One region of the Paenibacillus sp. IHBB 10380 genome, then DNA from elsewhere that is predicted to be linked to it. Evidence: predicted binding sites of a transcription regulator. Region 1 holds the regulator's gene; the other holds the start of a gene.
What was found. The regulator NrdR, encoded in region 1, represses ribonucleotide reductase genes. The targets are predictions, from matches to a motif close to AACACNATATATNGTGTT.
Positions count from the first base shown of each region.

Region 2: UB51_RS02825 (adenosylcobalamin-dependent ribonucleoside-diphosphate reductase) is a predicted target of NrdR. The motif match lies at 1,418-1,435, and genes of this name have one in related genera.

Region 1 is NZ_CP010976.1:3,385,678-3,388,876, forward strand. Features, by position in the region: gene UB51_RS15075 (hypothetical protein) at 687-974, opposite strand; tRNA gene UB51_RS15080 (tRNA-Ala) at 1,181-1,256, opposite strand; gene nrdR (transcriptional regulator NrdR) at 1,394-1,861, opposite strand; gene UB51_RS15090 (alpha/beta-type small acid-soluble spore protein) at 1,998-2,213, shown strand; gene UB51_RS15095 (lytic transglycosylase domain-containing protein) at 2,286-2,849, opposite strand; gene coaE (dephospho-CoA kinase) at 2,846-3,199, opposite strand, start outside.
Region 2 is NZ_CP010976.1:663,625-666,823, reverse strand. Features, by position in the region: gene UB51_RS02825 (adenosylcobalamin-dependent ribonucleoside-diphosphate reductase) at 1-1,357, opposite strand, end outside; gene UB51_RS02820 (PH domain-containing protein) at 1,963-2,340, opposite strand; gene UB51_RS02815 (Na+/H+ antiporter) at 2,355-3,199, opposite strand, start outside.

The sequences.
Region 1 (3,199 bases):
ACTCGTATTGTCCACAAGCAACCGAGAAGCCACCGAGTATGCAAAAAAATTTCCACTGTTACCAGAGGTTTGACCACGAGAGTAAAAAGCTTAGAAATTTGCATACCTAAGAACCGCTAAACACTCTGAAATCTTTGTGTTTAGCGGCTTTTTTCTTTCTGGAGCCTTGGGGGGCCCCCCTAACCTCTCGCATGCCCATGCAGGCGCTCTCCCGCAGCGCTTAGTTTCACTGCCCCCTGCCCCTTCGTTTCCATGTTCCCTCAAATACATCCTTGGCAACCTGTAACGCGGATGCGGCGCGCGGCCAGCTACATAAAACGCAAGATAAGTTATCACTTTAATCAGTACTTCTTTGGTCAGACCGTTCTCTTGGGCCAGACGGAGATGATAAGGAAACTGTCCTGTAGTCCTGTAGTTCCCCAGCTACTAGCGCGGATACCGTAAGGAGACTGCGTTCCCTAAGCGATATTTGTTCTCTCCTCCACCGCCTGATCAATATTGTGTGTTAATTCAACTATCGTGTTCCGTCGTATTATGAGGATAGCCAGTTTTTACTGGTTGATTAAGCCAATTCAGCAGCAGCTCAAAACTCAAAAAAAAACCGCCACAATTAATAGCCGTTACAGCTATAAAAAATGACAGTTATTTTTATATCTTTGTCGTCGTATCCAGTATGGATATGTTCATTATATACGTTTAAATTCCATATTTGCTGTTTCCAACATGGATTTCCAATTAGCAAATTCCGTTTCCCTATTAACATGCCGATCAAAAAGTTCATCAGGTATGTTATTGATATCTTCTTCTGTCTTTACTTGAAAATTCCCTTTGATTAAAAACTCATCAAAACTCTTGTAACTGGAATGCTTACTCATGAACGCTTCATTAAACAAATTCTCTAAAGAAATATGATTCGGATCTTCTTGATTCGTTTTCTGACCTTGTAAATCGATCATCAGTTCTTCTAGTGTCATTGGTTTTTGTCTTCTCAAATTACCACTCCTAATTTTATATATTGTTTCAAACTAACGTGTTGATTATCCTGAAAACCACGTGGATACAATCACCCTAACATCATATCATCTATTTCACTATGATAAGGCGATAAACTGCCTTTACATGTCTTGAGTGTAGTGACAAAAATAAAAAACGGCATTTCTGCCGTTTGGATTTAAGGTGTTGGTGGAAAATAGGGGGATCGAACCCCTGACCTCTTCGCTGCCAGCGAAGCGCTCTCCCAGCTGAGCTAATTCCCCGTGATAAATCTTTATGCTGGTATTCAATTTCTTTGGGGGTAGTGTAACCAACCACCAACTCCCAGTGAGCTATGGATCCATTGATTTAACAACACTCATTAATTTACCAGAAATTCATTGCTGTGTCAATGAATTTTTTATTCCTCCAATGTGCTTTTGGACAGAAGGCCTTTCAGTTCCTTCATGAACATATTAATGTCCTTGAACTGTCTGTATACGGAGGCGAAACGTACGTAAGCCACCTCATCAACAGGATGCAGTTCTTGCATCACTAGCTTACCTATTTGCTGGCTATCTACTTCGGCTACAGCGGTATTGCGAAGCGCTTTCTCTACTTCAGACACAATCATATCAAGCTGCTCAGCAGAGACTGGGCGCTTCTCGCATGCACGGATTAAACCGCGCAGTATTTTGTCACGACTAAATTCCTCTCGGTTACCATTCTTCTTAATAACGATCAGTGGTGTTTCTTCCACTTTCTCGAACGTAGTGAATCTACGGCTACATTGTTCACATTCTCGTCTGCGACGAATTGATTTGTTCTCATTCGCAGGACGTGAGTCAAGTACTTTGGTACCCGCATAGTCACAAAATGGGCATTTCATTAACGTTTCACTTCCTTTTCAATTAGACTTACCAAAAAAATGACTTTATTTCCATAAATTAAGTATCTCTTACATGTTATGAAGATTGTATTTATGACACATAATACTTTTACCAACAGCGAGGAGGTGAACGATAATGAGCACAAACAACTCCAACAACTTAGTTGTAACAAAAGCTACAGCCGCACTAGAACAATTGAAGTACGAAATCGCTCAAGAACTAGGAATAAGCATTCCTCAAGACGGATATCAAGGTAATATGACTTCTTACGAGAATGGTTCCATCGGAGGTTATATCACTAAACGCTTGGTAACCATTGGTGAACAACAACTAGCTGGTCAATTTAAATAATTAAAATAATTTAGAAATGAAAGTGTTGGGACAGGCTGTGAAGCCGCACCAACGCTTTTTTTTCATATTCGTCTAGAATTCGTCGTAGATATCTGTATATTGCTCATAATAATATAATACACGCTGCACATAATGCCTAGTCTCACCAATAGGAATTTCTTTAACCGTTTCTTGTTGTCCATCCCACAGACCCTTGTCCATCCAACTTCGTACATTTCCTTGACCTGCATTATAAGCTGCAATGGCTAATGTTCTATTACCGTCAAATTGCTTAGTTAAGAATGCAATGTACCAAGTACCAAGCTGAATATTAGGTTTTACTTCATACTTGATACGATCCAAAGAAACTTCAGGAAGCTTGACCATCTCCATTGCCCACGTCGCCGTATCTGGCATAAGCTGCATAATTCCAAGCGCGCCCTTCTTCGACACTTTACCTGGCTTAAAGTTAGACTCTGCTCGGATGATAGCTGCAATTAAGAAGGGATCGACTTCATATATTTCAGCTTGTTCATTAATCTCTTCTTTATAATGAATCGGATAGAACCAGGACATCCAATTGGTATTAAAAAAAAGTAGGACCACAAAAGACAAAAATAGAAGTAACAACACTCTTTTTTTACGTAACATCTTCATAAGAGACCCTTTTGAATCCAGAATTCATCCACTTGTCGCGCTGTATCCGTTAAACTGTGGCTATTATCAATGACCCAATCCGCCCTACTTCTCTTATCTTCAATATCCATTTGAGCCTGAAGACGTAATTCAGCTTGTCCCGAGTCCAATTGATCTCGCTCCATAAGGCGCTCCTTCTGAAGTACTCGTGACGTATAGACAACCAAGACTTCATGAAACATGGACTCAAGTGCTGACTCATACAGCAGCGGAATATCTACAACAACAAGCCGATCAGGATACTTCTCTTCTAATGTCTCCATACTTGTTCTTATTTCTTGACGAATCGCTGGATGACTTATGGCATTTAG
Region 2 (3,199 bases), 2.7 Mb from region 1:
ATATTTTATCAAGGAATTCCAATGATTTCGGACTACCATAACGGATGTTCAGCTTAATCATCAGCTCTGCAAGGCCCATTGTACCGAGACCTACTCGGCGCTCGTTCTTCTGATTTTTCTCATTTTCTTCAAAGTGATAAGGTGTCTTGTTAATGACATTATCTAAGAACCGTACCGAATAACGAGTAGTTATTGCAAGTTCTTCCCAATTCACATCATGCTTTTCTTCATCATAGAACTTCGATAGATTAATCGCAGATAAATTACAAACACCCCAAGCTGGTAATCCTTGTTCCCCACAAGGGTTTGTACAAATAATCGGATTAAAGTACCAGCTGTTAGACATGTCATTATAATGTTCCATGAATACTACGCCAGGTTCAGCAGATTTCCATGCTGCATCAATAATCGTATTCCAGATTTCACGAGCCTTCACCGTACGATAAGAAATAACTTTTCGTCCAGCCTTTTTCCACTTGTCTAAGTCGCCATCCCACACTTCGTTGTAGTCAGGCTCAGTTGTATCTGGAAATACCAATTCCCAATCTAAATCTTCTTTAACGGCCTTCATGAACCCGTTGCTTACACAAACGGATAGGTTAGCGTTCGTCACTTGATCCATCGTCTGCTTCACCGTAATGAAGTCTAGTACATCAGGGTGCCAATCGTTAATCATCAACATGAGCGCTCCACGTCTGCTACCACCCTGCTCGATTAAACCTGTAGTATAGCTGAACAATCCTCCCCAGGAAACAGCACCACTTGATGAACCATTCACTCCTTTGACAATGGATCTGCGCGGACGAAGGGATGACAAGTTAATTCCCACACCACCACCACGTGCCATAATCTCCGTCATCTCAGCAAGTGTGCTCATAATACCACCACGGCTGTCTTTCGGGGATGGTACAACATAACAATTAAACAAAGTGAGCTCATCACTCGCACCGGCACCTGCAGCAATTCGCCCTCCTGGAACGAGCTTCCAGTCGTCTAGCAAGTAACGGAATTTATCTTGCCATTCTGCTTGAAGTTCCGGCGTCTCCTCAACAGAAGACATTGCCTTCGCCAAGCGACCCCACATTTCTTCAGGCGTCTTCTCAATATTCAATGTTAGTTTCTCAACATCGGATTCTACGAGCTCGCCACTGCGTGTTTTCACGGTTACAGTTTTACCCTCACGTTTGATAATTTCGCCCACTTCTTTTGTAGGGAATTTAGGATCATCCTTCGTCAGGACGAGCACCACATCTCCTACCTTTGCATGATTACTGTCCGCATCTTTCCATGCGTATCTATCCAAAAATATTTTCTCACTTAAGCCTTCTAATCGGCGTGTATGCTGTAAATCACTCAAAAAAACAACCTCCTATTTAATGACGCCCATGGATTGAGGTCTAAGACACCAAATCATTAACGTACAATATATTGTGCTCAAATAATTATACTACTCTACATATTGTAATTCTATCCTTCAATTGTGAAATTTCAGCCAATAAATATCTTCCAATTGGACATACATATCCCTGGATTAAAAACCAACAAAAAGATCCAGAAGAGCATCCAACTCTATAATCTGGTGTGTCCTAATAATATTCATCATTTCATATACAGCAATAATATTACGTGTATTTCATCATAGACTACCGGATTAAACCGTGTTACATCAATGAGAATTAAAAGAAAAAACTTGCAAGGAGGTTAGGCTTACGCTCAATATAAAATATATTAATAATCGGCTACCACAAACCGCTCAATAAATTCATTGAATTTTACGGATCTCAAATACAACAAAGCGACCCTTCCGGAATAATGATACCGGAAGGGTCGCTTTGTAATGAATAGGACTCAGTTACACATGTTATGCTGAATAATGCCCCACGAACTTTCTACCTGAAGAGAGTGTCTTTTCCCATGGCAGACAAAATCTGAAAGGTAAGGCGTCGATCTTGATCCCCAATCTTATTTCAAAATATACTGTGACAGCACACTCTGTACTTCATAAATACTAACATTTTTATTAAAGGCTTTGACAATAGGATGTGTACTGCCAGAAATAAATATTTTGAGCTCTGCATCAAGATCAAGGTGCCCGGCTGTTTCAATTGAATAATGAGAAATACTGTGATATGGAATCGAATGGTACTCTACCTTCTTACCTGTCAATCCCTGTTTATCGACGAGGAGAAGGCGCTTATCAGTAAAGATAAACATATCTCGCACCAGTTTATAGGCTTTCTCAATCACCTCATGCGGGGTTAAGATCTGACTATATTCTCTCCGAACTGTCTGTAAATCTACTTGGGATGCATTTCCTATGAGTCCATTCAGAAATCCCATTGGCGCAAGTCCTCCTAATCCTCTTCATCCTCTTCTAACATTCCTGCTTCTAAGTAGTTTATAAATTGACGTAATTCATTCGCAACCTCACGTGAGATTGTACCCGCTTCAAACATGTTCTGAACTTCATCTCTTTCAATCTGTATTGCCTTGAACTGAAGTTCCACTCTATGCTTCTGATATTCTTCATCTTCTTGTAATTGTTCGAATTCCCGGCTACACATTCTGTCAATTGTACGATTGTACTGTGCAATAATAAGCAAAGAAACTTTTCGGTTATCATCATTTATATGTTTGTTAATCGCGGAAATTGCCGCATGAGAGGTCTTAATTTTGACTTCTTTTAAAGAGTTAATATCATCTTGTGACTTTCTTCCTTTATCCGTATGCACCATATTGAGAATAAGACGTCTAATTCTGAACATTGATATCAAAAGCCTCATCTTCATTTGATTAGATAACATCATTTCCATTTGGTCAATAGCCTCTTCGAATTGATCAGCTACCTCTTTCGAAACAACTTCTGTCGCTAATAATCTCTCCATTTCATCACGCTCAGCCTGTAAACCAATCAGTCTAACATCAAAGAGTGATTGTCTAAATTTGGAGTTAGAGTTAGAGGACTCCATTATTTCTTTACTGGCCATTTGTCTCAATTTCTTATTGTAATCTGCTATAACAGATAAAGCTGCAGCTTCATTATCATCATTTATTTCTTGCCTAATTCCATGAATGGCTGCCTTCATAATCTTAACTTTAGAAATCTGCTCCAGATGATCCGTACCCTCTACTTCCGTAACCTCCGTTTTTTTGGAGAAGAGGGGTAATGTCACACTTGCGATCACTAAGGTTGCCAGTA